DNA from 2 places in the Vescimonas coprocola genome. Region 2 is predicted to be linked to the other one. Evidence: a T-box and tRNA genes for the amino acid it is inferred to sense, from the RefSeq annotation. Region 2 holds a T-box; the other holds one or more tRNA genes.
What was found. A T-box is a leader RNA that pairs with one kind of tRNA and senses whether it is charged. The one in region 2 lies ahead of KJS28_RS04425 (valine--tRNA ligase), so its partner is inferred to be a tRNA-Val.
Positions count from the first base shown of each region.

Region 1: it encodes a tRNA-Val, which carries the amino acid that the T-box ahead of KJS28_RS04425 (valine--tRNA ligase) is inferred to sense. The anticodon was not compared.

Region 1 is NZ_AP023418.1:1,550,873-1,559,465, reverse strand. Features, by position in the region: gene KJS28_RS07700 (DUF3991 and toprim domain-containing protein) at 1-832, opposite strand, end outside; gene KJS28_RS07695 (hypothetical protein) at 829-1,530, opposite strand; gene KJS28_RS07690 (hypothetical protein) at 1,604-2,293, opposite strand; tRNA gene KJS28_RS07685 (tRNA-Cys) at 2,677-2,751, opposite strand; tRNA gene KJS28_RS07680 (tRNA-Gly) at 2,793-2,868, opposite strand; tRNA gene KJS28_RS07675 (tRNA-Phe) at 2,894-2,969, opposite strand; tRNA gene KJS28_RS07670 (tRNA-Asp) at 2,973-3,049, opposite strand; tRNA gene KJS28_RS07665 (tRNA-Val) at 3,056-3,132, opposite strand; gene hslO (Hsp33 family molecular chaperone HslO) at 3,223-4,113, opposite strand; gene KJS28_RS07655 (class I SAM-dependent DNA methyltransferase) at 4,124-4,867, opposite strand; gene KJS28_RS07650 (YerC/YecD family TrpR-related protein) at 4,851-5,168, opposite strand; gene KJS28_RS07645 (amino acid kinase family protein) at 5,313-5,876, shown strand; gene KJS28_RS07640 (hypothetical protein) at 5,895-6,071, shown strand; gene KJS28_RS07635 (MarR family transcriptional regulator) at 6,445-7,566, shown strand; gene KJS28_RS07630 (hypothetical protein) at 7,570-8,091, shown strand; gene KJS28_RS07625 (fimbrial protein) at 8,319-8,593, shown strand, end outside.
Region 2 is NZ_AP023418.1:889,565-898,157, forward strand. Features, by position in the region: gene KJS28_RS04425 (valine--tRNA ligase) at 1-2,085, opposite strand, end outside; T-box leader at 2,147-2,373, opposite strand; gene KJS28_RS04430 (DUF5662 family protein) at 2,481-3,050, shown strand; gene KJS28_RS04435 (MATE family efflux transporter) at 3,264-4,637, shown strand; gene KJS28_RS04440 (bifunctional 4-hydroxy-3-methylbut-2-enyl diphosphate reductase/30S ribosomal protein S1) at 4,757-6,700, opposite strand; gene KJS28_RS04445 (lysophospholipid acyltransferase family protein) at 6,688-7,296, opposite strand; gene cmk ((d)CMP kinase) at 7,290-7,973, opposite strand; gene KJS28_RS04455 (BaiN/RdsA family NAD(P)/FAD-dependent oxidoreductase) at 7,986-8,593, opposite strand, start outside.

The sequences.
Region 1 (8,593 bases), 660 kb from region 2:
TCAAGCGAAAGGCTTTCCCGTAGCTGTTGGCGCTGCGCTTATGGGCGTGGTGGGGGACACCATCTGTATCCGTGCCAACAAACACGGCGTTGTGATACTCGGCATCTTCATACAGAAGTCCGGCCTTGGCAAAGTGCGCCACCACATCCCTTGCGATGCCGCGATGCTTGATGAGGTACAGCCATGTGATATGCTCTGTGTCCTCCGGTTCGGCTTTGGAGGTCACCGCAATGGTGATGGCGTTCGGCTTGTAGTAATAGCAGGGGAAGAACCGGCCATCGTAGACCTGCTCTAACTTCATACCGTTGTCGTAGACCACACCGTAGGGGGTGATCGTGCCGCTGCCGCTTTCGATGAGCTGCCGTGCGGTTTTCTTGCCGTCCAGCGCGTTCAGCTCATCCACGCTTGCGCTGCCGCCGTGCAGGTTCATGTAGTGGTTACGGCCAACAGCGGCGAGGTCGGAAAAGTCAGTAATGACCGTGGCCTGCTGGCAGCAGAAGGTCAGGTTGATGAGATCCTTTAACTCGAACAGCTCCAGCTTGTGGGCCATCGCCTGAAACTGTGCGGCTTCGCCGGTGTCGAAGCTGTCCAGCCGCTTGGCGAGGTAGTTCAGCTCCTCCACATTGACCGTGAGCATTTCCACTCGCTTGAGAACGGTGTAGAAGCTGTCGATCTTCTCCACCTTGCAGTCCGCCTTGACCGCGTCACCGATTTCCAACGCCTCCAGCAGCTCCATGCAGTGTGCGTGCTGGTCGCGGGGAATAGGAAACGGAATGGTCGCCACGCCGTATTCCGGGTGATGCGGATTGCCAAGCACCGCTTGTATCATCATGTTTCGTCAACTCCTTTTTCCAAATTCAAAACCGCATCTCCGTACTTGGCCATCAGTAGTGCGCCAGTGATCAGGTGGAACGCCTCATCTGTGACCAATTCCGGAGACGCAAGGTCTGCGAGAGTGATATTACAGCAGCCGACCGCAATGGCCTTCGCCGCCTGGTAGACGCTGTATAGCTCCGGCTCGATTCCTCCGAGCCGGACGCTTTGGAAGTCAAAGCCGTCATTCCCGCATTTCCAGACCATCCTGCGCCAAAGGCTCTCGTATGCCGTGAGCGGGAAGAGGGCCGCTTTGTTCCGGTCGGACAAACGCCAGCAGCGCTCTCGCCAATGTGTCCATCTTCGCCGGTGGGCATCGGACAGGAAGAATTGGAAGAATTGAGGTTTCCTCTCTCTGAATTGCTGATGCATCCTTTTTCGAAACTGCGGCCCCATAGAGGGGGTGAAGCAGTCCCACATGAACGCATTCAGCTCCAGCACACCTGCCTCGATCCGCTCCTCCAGGCAGGTACATTCACATAGGCGGCACGGATGCTTGCGGACATAGTTCTGGCAGTATTCGCACGCCATATCTTCGGGCGTGTAACGAAATGGGCTGCGATATATTCCACCACCTCTGGGCTTTTGACCGGGCTGAGACATCATCAACTGCTCCAACGCCTGCAGCGGCGTGTCTCGCATGAAATAGTACGGCATAAGCGAACTCCTCTCTGAAATGAAAAAAGGGCCGGAATCTTATTGCTAAGACTCCGGCCCGTTCCGTTTGATATTACATTGTCTGTTGCTGCGCGACTTGTTCCAAGGCTTCTTCCTGCTGCCGGATTCGCTCGTCCAAATCCGGCACACACTCCTCAATCTGCTGCTGAACACTGCGGATCATTTTTTCCTGCTCTCCCGTGAGTTCAAAGAAATCTCCGTCTACAGAGTCCGCACAGCAGCGATAAATCTCGGTCATCTGCTCTGGGGTGAAAAGCCGTTCCTTTTGAATCAGTGCGGAGCGGATAGCAAAGTCCTGTTTGGCTCCTGCATAGTTCTCCATGAAATAGTGCCCATGACATACTCCTGTGTGCCCATAGGCCCAATCCCATGTGACGAAGTGGACTCCGTGTTTGCTCTGAACTCCAGCCAGCACAGTGCCGTTGAAATCCGCCAGCACCTTGTAGCCGTCCTCCAGACCGTCGGCTTTCAAAAAGGGCGCTGTTTCCATCTGCCGCATATATTCCGCTGTGTTTCTGACGATCTCATACACCATGTCCTTGGCGGCGACCCGTTCCGGTTCATTAATGTCCTCATTTCGGTAGGTGATGCCGCCGTTCTCGGTCACTTCGCACAGCGGCGCACCGTCAAGCAGGATACACAGCCTGTCAGTGTGAACTTCGTCCAACTGGAAACCCTCCTTGGCAAGGACGATTGCTGCTTCTCTGAGGTAACAGACCTTTTCTTCTGCGCTGATGCTCATATAGCTCCTCCCATGCATAAAAAATAAGGCCGGAGCGATCATGCTCCGACCTACAAATGCAGGCGCTGCGACCAGCGCCCTTTTTGAAATGAAAAAGGGCACCGCTTTCTTAGTCCGTCAGGACCAACAAAACGACGCCCAAATCTCTGTGATTCTTTTTTGAGAAAAATACCGCTGCCAGCCGGAAAAATCGCCGCTGAAAAAGGGCGCTGGCTGAACGCATCTGCATGAAACAGGAAAACGCCCGGTTCGAATCGGGGCAGACGCTCTGAAACAGCGATTTGCATCTATGGTTTGAAAGAAAAAATCCGGGCCTGAAAAAGCCCGGAAACGGTTGATGCGCCTGACTTTTCGCCAGACGCATCTATACCGTTTAGTTAATATGGAGGTGACACCCAGATTTGAACTGGGGAATGAGGGTTTTGCAGACCCTTGCCTTACCACTTGGCTATGTCACCGGATAAGAGAAAACGGCGAGGTTCGCCGTTTTCTCTGTTTTTGGAGCGGGCGACGAGGCTCGAACTCGCTACCTCGACCTTGGCAAGGTCGCGCTCTACCAGATGAGCTACGCCCGCAGATGACGCCGATATTTCAGCGTCATGGTGCCTCCGGTCGGAGTCGAACCAACGACACGCGGATTTTCAGTCCGCTGCTCTACCAACTGAGCTACAGAGGCATATGGCGACCAAGATGGGGCTCGAACCCACGACCTCCAGCGTGACAGGCTGGCGTTCTAACCAACTGAACTACTTGGCCGTATCATGGTGGGAACAACTGGACTCGAACCAGTGACCCCCTGCTTGTAAGGCAGGTGCTCTAACCAGCTGAGCTATGCTCCCGTCCTTGCCGCCGGAAGGGCTTACCATCGCAACGGCAAGGATAATTATACTAAAAACCGGCCGCCATGTCAACAGGAAAATCAGATTTTTTCAATCTTTTTTCTCAAGGCTCTGGATCAGCCCCTCCAGCTCCGGGCCGGAGAAGTGGTACACCCGGTCGCAGAATTGACACGTCAGGTCGCAGGAGCCTTGCTCGGCCAGAATGGCGGAGAGTTCGTCCCGACCCAGTGACAGCAGCGCCCGCTCGATGCGCTCCCGGCTGCACCCGCAGCGGTACTCCACAGGCTCCTGCTCCAGCACCTTCACCTCGAAGTCCGACAGCACCGCCCGCAGCATGGCCTCCGGGTCGGGATCCTTTTCCAGAATGGCGGAGACGTTGCCGGCGGCCATGATACCGCCCTCCACCTTAGCGATGGTGTCCTCCCCGGCGCCGGGCATCAGCTGGATCAGATAGCCACCGGCGGCCTTGACGCTCTGATTCCGGTCAATGAGCACCCCCAGAGCGCAGGCGGTGGGGATCTGCTCGGACTCCACGAAGTAGGCGGCGATGTCCTCGGCGATCTCGCCTCCCAGCAGGTTCACGGTACCCACATAGGGCTCCTTCATGTGCAGGTCCTTGATGACCGTCAGGGAGCCCTCCTGTCCCACGGCCCCACCCACGTCCAGCTTGCCGTCGGGGCGCAGGGGCAACTCCGTCTGAGGGTTGGTGACGTAGCCACGGACGTTGCCGTCGGAGTCGGATACTGCCAGAATGGTACCCAAGGGGCCGCTGCCCTTGATCTGGAGGGTCAGGCTGGCACCGTGGCCCTTCAGGGCGTTGCCCATCATGGAGGCTCCGGCCAGTGTCCGGCCCAAGGCGGCGGTGGCCACCGGCAGGGTCTTGTGGATCTGCCGGGCCCGCTCCGTCAGGTCACGGCTGCTGATAGCGGCGGCCTGCACCAGACCGTCGGATGTAATGGCACGCAAAATATGATCGCTCATGAAAATGACCTCACTCTCTGATACAGGAAAAATAGATCCGCTGCTCGTTTTCCGTGGGACGGCGCAGCTTTCCGTCGCCCCAAGTGCGGATATCGTTGAAACCGGCAGCCCTCAGCCAGCCGGTGAGCTCCTCTGTGGTATAGGCCCGCTGCCGGTGGATCTCCAGCTCCCGCTGCCATGCGCCGTCCCGGCGGCGGTCGAAGAGATCCATGTAATAGGTACACAGTCCCCGGTGATACTCCGTGCGCCAGACGCAGTAGGTGTCCTCCGTCTCGTCCAGAAAGACCTGTCCATCCAGCGCCGCCAGCTTGGCCACGGTATTGATGTCGAACACCAGCGGCCCGCCGGGGGCGATGAACAGGTGCAGCCGCCGGAAGGTGCGCTGCACATCGGCGGGGCGGGTGAGATAGTTCAGGCTGTCCAGACAGCAGATGGCGGCATCCACCGTGCCGTAAAGATCCAGCTGGGGCATGGACTGGTGCAGGAAGATGGGGGGGATGCCCTCCACCTGTCCGCTTTTCTCCATGGCGGCGGCCAGCATCTCCTCGGAGCCGTCCACGCCGATGAGCTCATAGCCCCGGTCTGTCAGCAGCCACGTCATGGTGCCGGTGCCGCAGGCCAGATCCAGCACCGTGTGGACGGGGATACGGCTGCGGCGGAAGAGCTTTTCCAGAAAGTCCGCCCGCTTCTCGTAGCCTACGTCGGTGGTCAGGGCATCGTAGGACGCCGCAAGCCCCTCATAGCTGCTCATCATGACCGCCCTCCTTCATCTTGCCCAGCACACTGACGTAGCCGCCGGTCCCGTTGAGGAGAGCCCGGTTCACCCGACTGATGGTGGCGCTGGAGGCGCCGGTGCGCTCCAGTATGTCGCTGTACACCATGCCCTCGCTGAGCAGGGTGGCTACCTCGTAGCGCTGCTCCATGGAGCGCAGCTCGGCAATGGTACACAGGTCCTGAAAGAAGGCATAGCACTCCTCCTCCGTTTCCAGAGCCAGAATGGCCCGGTACAGCCGCTCGTTTTTCTCCTTGGTGGCGATGGTGGTCTTGTGCGCCATGGAACATTCCTCCGTTTCTGTTGGATGTACTTTCATATTGTATCATGGTAACGTATGAAAGTAAACGGGCGGCGGAAACTTTTTTGCACCTGCGGTGCCGGGGGTGCATAGAGTGGAGGGTAGGATACGAGAGGAGGGCTGGCTGTGGCTGTGACCGTTGAACCTGTTTTTCCGCCCCAAGTGCTGACTTGGGAGGAACTGCCGCTGCTGACAGTGGAGGCAGAGCTGCCCCATTGGGAGGGAAGGCGGGCCTTCTGCCGGTATTATGCAGCGTGGGGCAGGGGGCTGCTGGACTATGGCCGCCGGGTGCTGTTGCCGCAGCTGGCGGAGCGATGTCGGAGGGCTTTGGAACAGGGCGGGATGCTGCCGCTGACTACGGCGGCCCTCCGCAGCCGTATCGTTCGGGAGACGGAGCATGGTGTGAGCATCTGCACGGAGCTTACGGGACCGTGGCCGTACCGCTGCCGGGGCGATGTGTGGGCGGAGGGACTGCCGGTGGGGGTGGGGGAGTGCTTCCCGCCCCATACGCCGTGGCACCGCCGTCTGCGGGAGACGGCGCAAGAGCGGGGGCTGGTCCTGCACCCCGGCGATTTCTGGTTGGGGGAAGAGGGACTGCTCCTGCCGGGGAGCCGTCCCAGCGGGGGATACGAGGTGGTGTGTTTGCCCTACGACCCGGAGCTGGGGCCGCTGGATCCACTTGGGCCGTGATGGGCTGGCAACGACTACATGAACGAGTCTATTGACGGCATTACCATCACCGTCTACGCCACCCAGGACACCGTGGAGGGCGACAGCTTCAACAACACCTATGACGAGAACGCCACTTACCCTGTGGTGAACGTTACGGAACTGAAGGAGGCTCTGACCAACGGCGGCATTTGGTATACTGTGGTTGCTGAGTAATTCCCTGCATCAAAAAGAGCGCTCTCCCCGGAATGGGGAGAGCGCTCTTTTGATGTGTGAGGTTATTCCCACTCCGTTTTGAATATCTCCTCACCCATAAAAATGAGTGTCATAGGTATCTTATACGGCGGTTATTCCTTCCGTTACCAGTCTGATTTTGCGAGAAAAACTTTTTTGTGTACCCGTCGTGTACCTCAAAATCAGGTATCTCACTCGTATCAATATTTGTTGGCAACAGAGGAACAACCTTGTTTCTCTATAGGCTATATGAATATTATACTACAAAAGGCGCAAAAATCAATAGTTTGCTGCCTGAGCGGTGCAGTTCCATTTGGTTCTGCACCGCTTTTCCTGTTTCAAGGAGGAAACAACCATGTCAGAGTATCAATTAGAATTAAAACAAATCGTGGATTACCCACGCTGCCGGATCTACCGGCAATTTATCGGGCTGCTGATGAAGGATAAAAGCATCCGTGTCGGCGGCACATCGGGGCTTTACCATTTCACGGTGCTGTCCTGCTTTGCAAACTTCCGTACTTCCTATAAACGGATCGATGGAATCAGCTACACGATCTATCCCGGCGAATGGCTCTGCCGTGTGAGCGAGCTAACCGAGTGGTTCCGCACTCGCTTTCAGCATCAGGCACTTGCCATTCTCAGGGAGCTGCAGGACAGACACCTTATCACCTATACGCTGCTCGGCCGGGGCAGGCTGGTGAAATTCAAAATCAAAGGATGGTGCAAATACAACAGAGTTTTAGAGTACAACGCCCCGTGCCAGAAGGATACTGGCTTCTTCTTTCTGCCGATCTCGGTTGCCAATGAATTGGTCAGCGCCGGCCGCTGTTCGGAAATGGACGCTATGCTGGATCTGTGGATCAACACCGTATACAACGACACGCAGGTGCAAGGCTCAGAGGTCGGTCCCGTCGTGTATATGAGAAACGGCACCGGAAGCCCACTCATCGGGTATGCGGAGCTTGCACAGCGCTGGGGCGTGTCCAAGGCGACGGCAGGACGCTATCTCCGCAAAATGCAGGAGCTCGACTATCTATCTATGGTCGCATTCCCCGGAACGCACGGCACGGCTATCTACCTCAAGCAATATCTTTCGACCATGTTCCAGATTTCCGATGTGATGATCGACAAAGATGAGGTGGCAATGTCGCTTAATATCCATATTCAGATGGACGAAGAAACGGAGGAAGGTAGCGTGTCAGAAAACAGTTCCGGCGTTTCAAAATCGCACACGGAGATTATTCTGCAAAAAGCGGCAAAAATCCTTGCTGCACAAGGCTTTCCTTGCTTTTCATGCCCAAGGCTCCAGTGTAAGTTATTACCCTTATCCGACGATTGCAGGAAAGCATTTATTCATGTCTGTGATCTCCGGAAACTGAAAGACTATCGCTATTTGCTTGTGCTGTCGTGCAAGGATTCCACAGAGATATTCCAGTTTGAGGTACGGCTGTCGCCCGTAACCGTGAAGGAGGTGTGACCGATGAAAAAGCAACCGGAACAGATGCCGGAAGACCAAAGATTTCACGATACCTACCTGCTTCTGAAAAAATACCGGGATGTGGTGTGGGGTTTGGAGCTGTCGGTGCAGCAGGTCAAACGACGGTTTCAGATGGAGGTTGGCAGCAGTATCGAGGACTTTTTGGAGTCCATCTACCTTGCCGGTGTGGATTTCTCGGATAACGGCATCGAAGAACAGGCCAGAAGCATTGAAAAAAGCTATCAAATGCTGAAGTTGCTGGAAGTCTCGGTCAATATCATGCGAAACAAGCATAAACACGGCGAGATGTATTATTGGCTGCTTTATTACAGCTACCTTTCGCCCCAGCAGTATCGGAGCGTTGATGAGATTATTGAAATGATCCGACCCCATGTGTCCGACATCAGCGAACGCACCTTTTTCCGCAGGCGAAAGAATGCTGTGGAGGCTCTTTCTTCAATCTTGTGGGGCTATACTTCCCGGGATAGTTTGAGTCTTATGGAGCAATTTTTTCCCGATAAATAGCGTTGGCAGCAAATCGGCGGTCAATGGCAGTATATTGGCAGTGTTTTGCTATTGTGGCGCAAATCCGTATGTGCTATAATGTGTATGCTCAAAACTGTATCAAGTGCCGACAAGGGCAAAACAGACACCATTTTTTCGATGGTGTTTTTTTGTTGCCCTGATTGGCACGACCGCACAAGCCGCCCCATTTCTCGGGGCGGCTTAGTATTTTTTCAAGGAGGTACACAGTGAAAAATCAACTGAAAACCACAAAGCCGAAGGACCGAAAGGATCGCCGCCATATCAACTGGGGGCGTTTTCTTTTTGCCGGGTTCCTCAGCGTCACGATGCTGGCGGCAAACACGATGCCCGCCTTTGCGGCGACAACGGTATGGGAAAAGGCAAACGAGATCATGAAGGATGTGTATACGCAGATTCTCACGATCTCTACCATTGCCGCCGTTGTGACCGCCGCTATCGCACTTCTGATGATGAATTTCTCCAAATCGGGACGGACGGTTGA
Region 2 (8,593 bases):
CCAGATCTCCTCGGTGATGAAGGGCATGAAGGGATGCAGCAGCTCCAGCACCCGCAGCAGCACATAGCACAGCACGTTCTGAGCCGCCAGCTTGGCCTCCTCGTCCTCGCCGTACAACCGGGCCTTGGTAAGCTCGATGTACCAGTCGCAGTAGGTGTCCCAAATGAAGTCGTAGATCTTGGCGGAGGCCACGCCCAGTTCATAGGCCTCCATATTATCCGTGACCTCCCGGATGAGGGTATTCAGCTTGCTGAGAACCCACTTGTCCTCCAGCTCCAGCTGCTCCGGTAGCTGTACATGGTCGATGGTGAGGTTCATCATCACATAGCGGGAGGCATTCCAGATCTTATTGGCAAAGTTCCGCATGGCCTCACACTTCTCCACAAAGAAGCGCATATCGTTGCCGGGGCTATTGCCGGTGATGAGGTTGAAGCGCAGGGCATCGGCACCGAACTTGTCCGCCATCTCCAGCGGGTCAATGCCGTTGCCGAGAGACTTGGACATCTTGCGGCCCTTGTCATCCCGGACCAGACCGTGGATGAACACCGTCTTGAAGGGCTCCTGCTTCATCTGCTCCATGCCGGAGAAGATCATACGGGCCACCCAGAAGAAGATGATATCGTAGCCGGTGACCAGCACGGAGGTGGGGTACCAGTACCTCAGGTCCTCGGAGTCCTTGTTGGGCCAGCCCAGCGTGGAGAAGGGCCACAGGGCGGAGCTGAACCATGTATCCAGCACGTCCTCCTCACGGGTCAGGTGGGTGCAGTCGCACTTTTCGCACCGGGTGGGATCCTGACGGCTGACGTTGATGTGTCCGCACTCGTCGCAGTACCATGCGGGAATCTGGTGGCCCCACCACAGCTGACGGGAGATGCACCAGTCATGGACGTTCTCCATCCAGTTGGTATAGGTTTTGGTAAAGCGCTCCGGCACAAACTTGATGGTGCCGTCCTTCACCACCCGGATGGCCTCCTTGGCCAGAGGCTCCATCTTCACGAACCACTGGGCGGAGATCAGGGGCTCCACGTCGTTGTGGCAGCGGTAGCAAGTGCCGACGTTGTGGGAATAGGGCTCGGTCTTGACCAGATATCCCTGCTCCTCCAGATCCTTGACGATGGCTTTGCGGCACTCGTAGCGGTCCATGCCGTTGTACTTGCCGCCGTTTTCGTTGATGGTGCCGTCGTCGTTGATGACACGGATCACCTCCAGATTGTGGCGCAGACCCACCTCGAAGTCGTTGGGATCGTGGGCAGGGGTCATCTTCACAGCACCGGTACCGAAGCCGATCTCGCAGTAATCATCACCCACAATGGGGATCTCACGGTTCATGATGGGCAGGATGCAGGTCTTGCCGATGAGGTGCTTGAAGTGCTCGTCCTCCGGGTTTACCGCCACACCGGTGTCGCCCATCATGGTCTCAGGCCGGGTGGTGGCCACCACGATATCGCCGCTGCCGTCGGCCAACGGGTAGCGGATATGCCACAGGTGGCCGGGCTTGTCGGTATACTCCACCTCGGCGTCGGACAGCGCCGTCAGGCAGTGGGGGCACCAGTTGATGATGCGGCTTCCCTTGTAGATGAGGCCCTTGTCATACAGCTCGCAGAAGGCCTCACGCACCGCCTGAGAGCAGCCCTCGTCCATGGTGAACCGGGAGCGGGACCAGTCACAGGAGGCACCCATCTTCTTCTGCTGCTCCACGATACGGTTGCCGTACTTCTCCTTCCAGGCCCAGACACGCTCCAGGAACTTTTCACGACCCAGATCATAGCGGGTCAGGTGCTCCTCCTCCCGCAGTCGCTCCTCCACCTTGATCTGGGTGGCGATACCGGCGTGGTCGGTGCCGGGAAGCCACAGGGCGGAATAGCCCTGCATCCGCTTAAAGCGGGTGAGGATATCCTGCAGCGTGGAGTCCATGGCGTGGCCCATGTGCAGCTGGCCGGTGACGTTGGGGGGAGGCATGACAATGGAAAAAGGCTTCTTCTTCGGGTCGGGGTCCGCCTTGAAGCAGCCGTTGTCCATCCACATCTGATAGATCTGCGGCTCCACCTCACGGGGATCGTATACCTTCGGCAATTCTTTACGCATATGTTCTCTCCTTCTGATTTGGATTTTATCATCAAAAAAACCGCCCCGCTCCGCCGATGCGGAACAGGACGGACTGTGATCCGTGGTACCACCTGTTGTTCGGGATGACTCCCGCACTCATGGGGCAAGCGCCCCGCCCCGATAACGGAGGGCAAACCGTTGGGACCTACTGCCGTGTTCAGTCCAAGGCTCCGGGACGACTTGGGCGGCGCATCACGGGAGCTTACACCCACCGCTCCCTCTCTTGGCTTCCGCACTCCGCTTACTGCTTCCCTTCTGTGCCGTTACACAATATATATGCAGTATAATACACTCCCGGAAAAAAGTCAAGTTCCCCTTTCCCTTTGGGCGGGGCGGTGTTATAATAGGGAGTATCTAAGAGAGGGGGCGCCGCCTTGCATATTCTGGAGCATTTGCGTACCGTGAACCGACACCGCCATCTGGTGCGGAAATACTGCTTCCGGTTGGGACTGTACTGGCAGGGACTGACCCATGATCTCAGCAAATACAGCCCCACGGAGTTCTGGCGCAGCGCCAAATACTATCAGGGCTACCGCAGTCCCAACGATCAGGAGCGGCTGGTCAACGGCGTCAGCCTGTCATGGCTCCACCACAAGGGCCGCAACCGCCACCATTTTGAATATTGGATCGACTACTGCCGGGGCGAGGACGGAACGCCCTTCATCGGTGGCTGCAAGATGCCGGTGAAGTATGTGGCGGAGATGTTCTGTGACCGCATCGCCGCCTGCCGGGTGTATCAGAAGGAGAAATACACCGATGCCTCTCCCTACGACTATTTCCAGCACTCCAAGGGGCATCTGTGCCGGTCGGAGCACGGTCACGGCTTCATCCATCCGGAGACCAGCGAGCTGCTGACCCGGTGGCTGCTGCTTCTGAAGGAGCAGGGTGAGGATGCCGCTTTCCGACAGATCCGGCAGGAGCTGAAGGAGCTGCGAAGGTCATAAATGCCGGGCAAAAGCTGCTGCCGACCCAATAGATCGGGGTGGCTTTTCCTTTTCGGTGTTTTTCACAGGCTTTCCTTTGATTTATACAGCATATTGAACAATTTCTATGTAGGGAATCCCATTAAAAAATGGCAGCAGCAGGGGTTGTGGAAGGATGTGCGCCGTGATATACTGTATGATCGTGAGAGGAAAAATGATGAAAAAGAGGAACATATGATGGAGAAAAACGGGAAAAAAAGTTTATTTTCGATTGAAATAACCACAGGGTCCCTGTGGAAAAATATTCTGCTGTTCAGCCTGCCGCTGATGATGACGCAGGTGCTGGAGGTGCTGTTCAACCTCAGCGACGTGGCCATTGCCGGTAAATTTGCCGACTATCTGGCGCTGGGCGCTGTGGGCTCCACCACTCTGCTGGTATCCCTGTTTACGGGACTGCTCATTGGCATCGGCAGCGGTGTCAATGTGGTCGTGGCCCGTGGACTGGGGCTGGGCAGTCATGAGGACGTGGAGAAGACCATCCACACCTCCCTGCTCATCTGCAGCGGTATCGGTATCGTGGTGTGCCTGGTCTGTCTGCTGCTGGCGAAGCCCATGCTGCTGCTGCTGAATACCAAGGAGGAGTTGCTGCCCGGCGCCGTGGGGTATCTGCGGATCTACGCTCTGGGTATGCCGGCCATGGCGGTATACAACTTCGGCAATGGTGTCCTCAGTGCCGCCGGGGACACAAAGCGGCCTCTGCTGTATCTGAGCATTGCCGGCGTGGTGAATGTGGCCCTGAACCTGTTCTTTGTGATCCAGTGCCACATGGCCGCCCTCGGTGTGGCCATCGCCAGCGCCATCGCCCAGTGGCTGTCCGCTCTGCTGATCATGCGGCATCTGATGAGCCAAAAGGATGCCTGCAGAGTGCATCTGAAAAAGCTGTGCATCGACAAGGCCGCCGCCAAGCGGGTGCTGATGATCGGCATCCCCTCCGGCCTGCAAAACGCCATCTTTGCCGTTGCAAACCTCTTCGTACAGATCGGCGTCAACAGCTTCGATTCGGTGATGGTATCCGGTAGCTCGGCAGCTGCCAACGCCGATACGCTGATCTTCAATATGATGTCTGCCTTCTATACTGGCTGTGCCACCTTTGTCAGCCGCAACTGGGGTGCCGGAAAGACGGATCGTATCCTCAAGAGCTACCGTATCGTTCTGCTGTATTCCTTTCTGGTGGGCAGCATCTGCGGCGGACTGCTGCTGCTGTTCGGAGACAAGTTCCTTGGACTTTTCGCCAATGAGGCGGACGTGATCGCCGCCGGTATGCAGCGGCTGAAGATCATGGGCTTCTCCTTCGGCGTCAGCGCCCTGATGGACGCCAGCATTGCCGCCTCCCGTGGAATTGGGCGCAGCATCATCCCCACCATCATCGTCATCATGGGCTCCTGCGTGTTCCGGGTCATCTGGGTGTACACGGTGTTCGCCTACTTCGGCACCATCCCCTCCCTGTTCCTGCTGTACATCTTCTCCTGGGCCATCACGGGCATTGCCGAGTGGGCCTACTTCCGGCACAGCTACAAGAAATACATCCTGCACGGACAAATATGGTAAACGAACGCCCCGGCCAGTTGACTGACCGGGGTGTCTTTTTTCGGTTCTGGTTGCACATACAAACAACTGGCCCTCCGGCATACTCGGAGGGCCAGTTTTACAGCTTATTCAGGATACGCTTACTCGGCGTCCTCGTCCCCGTCGTTCAGCAGAGCACGGATGGACAGGGAGATCTTTTGCTTCTCCTCATCCACAGCGGTGATCTTGGCATCCACGATCTGGCCCTCGGACAGAACATCACCGGGCTTCTCGATGCGGCGATCGGCGATCTGGGAGATGTGGATCAGGCCATCCACACCGGGAACGACCTCAGCGAAAGCGCCGAAGGTCATCAGCTTCACGATACGGACGGAAGCCACGTCGCCCACCTTGTAGGTCTCCATGAACTTGTCCCAAGGATTGCAGGAACGGTCCTTCACACCCAGAGAGATCTTGTGCTTCTCAGGATCGAAGGAGATGACGTACACATCCAGCGTGTCGCCCACAGAAACCACCTCAGCGGGGTTCTTGATGCGGGACCAGGACAGCTCGGAGATATGTACCATGCCGTCCACGCCGCCGATGTCCACAAACACGCCATAGCTGGTCATGGACTTGACGGTGCCGGTATAGTGCTTACCCACCTCGATGCTCTCCCAGATGGCGGCCTGAGCAGCCTGACGCTCCTCATACTGCACGGCACGGATGGAACCCACCACACGGCGGCGGGCGCGATTGACCTCGGTGATCCGCAGGGAGACGGTCTGGCCGATCATCTGGCTCAGATCAGCACCACGGGGCTGACCGCTCTGAGAGGCGGGAACGAACACACGCACACCCTTGACGTTGACGACGATGCCGCCCTTGTTCTCCTCGGTGACCTTGCCCTCAAGAGTGGTTTTGTTCTCGCAGGCCTCAGCGATATCCTCCCAGACCTTCACGGCGTCCAGACGCTTCTTGGAGAGCATAGCGTAGCCCTCCACGTCGTTGACACGGATGATGTAGGTCTCGATCTCGTCACCCACCTTCACCACGTCCTCAGGCTTCACGCTGGAATCGGCGGACAACTCTTCCGCGGAAATATAGCCTGCCTGCTTGCAGCCCAGATCCACCTGAACCTCGGTGGGACCCACGGCCGTCACGATACCGGTTACCTTCTCTCCTGTATTTAAAGTCTTAAAGGATTTGTCCAGCAGTTCCTCAAAGCTCTCTTCCTGGGGTTCCATGTTCTTGATTTCTTCGCTCATTGTTGTATATACCTCCTTAATGATGCCCGCCGGGGTGGACGCGCCGGCCGTAAGCCCCGCCATTGTGCATCCGGAAAGAAAGCCCGTCGTCAGCTCCCCCGCCTGTTCGATCTGATACACGACAGGGCAAGCCTTACGGCAGATCTCCGCTAAATGCTTCGTGTTGGCACTTTTACGATCTCCGACCACGACCATTACGTCAGCCTGAGCCGCCAATTCGGCTGCCTCCAACTGACGCCTATGCGTAGCGCTACATATTGTATCAAAGATTTTTGCGTTTGTACACAGTTTTTTTAAAATTTCTTTGGAAGTTTCCCAAATTGTTCGGATGCAGGTGGTCTGAGCCACCGCCGTCAGGGACAGAGACTGCCGGGAAGGCTCCTGCAGGAGCCATTTTTCAAGCTCCTCCGGCCCCGGAAAGATGACGCTGCGATCCGACCAGCTGGCCACACCCATGACCTCCGGATGCCGAGGCTCCCCAATGATAAGGGGGATACGCCCCTCCCGGTCGGCCTGCGCCACCAGCTGCTGGATCCGCAGTACGTTAGGACAGGTGGCGTTGACACACACCGATCCCAGTTGCTCCAGACGGTCAAAGACCTCCTTGCGCTCCCCGTGGGAGCGGATGATCACCGTCTCGCCGGGGCGGACCTCCTCCACGGAGTCCACCTGTCTGGCCCCCAGCGCCTCCAGCTCCGCCACCACATGGACGTTGTGGATGATGCTGCCCAGCATGGCGCAGCCGCCCTTTTCACGGGCTGTCTCCTCCGCCAGCTTCACAGCCCGCTCCACGCCGTAACAGAAACCGGCGCTTTTAGCTACTCTTACCTCTGCCATTGGATTCCTCCCAGCGCATAGGCCCGACGCATGATCTCCTCGGCGTTGGACTGATACTCCTCCGCCGTTCCCTTCCGGCCGGTATATACCGGGTCGTAGGGCTTTCCGATGATGATGGACACCCGGTGAAACAGGCGCTTGTCCCGGCCGATGAACACCGGCACCAGCGGCACGCCGGAGCGAATGGCCATCATGCCTACGCCGCCTTTGACATCCACGCTGCCGGGCTCCTTGACCCGTGTCCCCTCCGGGAATACCAGCAGATTCCAGCCGTCCCGCAAGCTCTGGATGGAGGTCTTGACGGCGGCGATGTCGGAGTTTCCCCGATCCACACCGAATACGCCGATGGCCCGCAGAAAGGCTCCCACCACGGGAATTTTCATCAGCTGCTTCTTGGCCATGATCCGCAGGGGGAAGTCCTGCCGCATGGCGCATATCAGCAGGATGGGGTCCACGGCGCTGGAGTGATTGGCGCACAGCAGTACCGGCTGATCCTTGGGGAGATTTTCCAGTCCCTCCACCCGCAGCGGGTGAAGAAACGTGGCAAAGGGCCGCCATGTGGCCCGGATAAAGCGGTAAAAGCGATTTTTTACCATCCGATCCTCTCCTTTATCATGTGCAGCAGGGCCTCCCGGCTCTGGTCAAAGTCCAAATGGCTGGTATCCAGCAGCAAAGCGTCCTCCGCCTGCCGCAGGGGTGCCGTCTCCCGGTGGCTGTCTGCCCAGTCCCGCTGGAGGATATCCGAGAGCACCTGATTGTAGGGCTGCGGCGTTCCCCGCTGCTCCAGCTCCTTCATGCGGCGCTGGGCCCGAATCTCCGGCGAGGCCGTCAGGAAGATCTTTACCTCCGCCTGCGGCAGCACTACCGTGCCAATGTCACGACCGTCCATCACCACACTGTGGCTGCGGGCCAGCTCCCGCTGCATCTCCAGCAGAAAGGCCCGTACCTCCGGGATGGCGGAGACCACCGAGGCCCAGCGGGAGATTTCCGGACGGCGGATGACGTCCGTCACGTCCTCCCCGTTGAGCAGCATACGCTGCAGGCCGTCCTCACCGTAGGCCATGCTCACCTGAATGTCCGGCAGCAGGGTGATGATGGCCGCCAAATCATGCGGGTCTGCCTCCCGGCGGCAGGCGTACAGGCCGATGGTGCGGTAGATGGCCCCGGTATCCACGTAGAGGATGCCTAGCTCTGCCGCTGCGGCCTTGGCCAGTGTGCTTTTCCCTGCGCCGGAGGGGCCGTCAATGGCCACGGCGTATCTCTTGTTATCCATGCGATTCGCTCCTTATTCCTCTGCGGCACTGACCCCGGCACAATGGCCGGTGGCCCATGCGATCTGCAAATTAAAACCGCCCGTATAGGCGTCTACATCCAGAATTTCCCCGGCAAAATACAGCCCCTGTACCAGCTTGGAGGCCATGGTGGCAGGCTGCACCTGCCCTACCTTCACGCCGCCGGAGGTGATGATGGCCTCCGCCACAGGCCGTGGCCCAGTGACGGGCATGGTGAAGTGCTTCAGCAGCTGCACCAGCGCACGGCGCTGCTCTCTGGTCACGGCGTTGGCCTGCTGCTGGGGGTCCATCCCCAGACGGTTCAGTATCACCGGCACCATGCTGTGGGGAACCAGACCGGAAAAGATGCGCTCCACGCTGCGGTTGGGGGCCTCACCCAGATCCCGCAGGATGCGGCTCTCCAGCTTCTGTTCGTCCAGTGCAGGCTTTAAGTCGATGCTGAGACGATAGGTCTCCTTCTCCCAATTTCGCAGGTGGGCGCTGGCCGACAGCACCAGCGGCCCGGAGACGCCGAAGTGGGTGAACAGCATCTCGCCAAATTCCCGGAAGATGGCTTTCCCTTTCCGGTTCAGCACCGTCAGCTCTACGTTTTTCAGAGCCA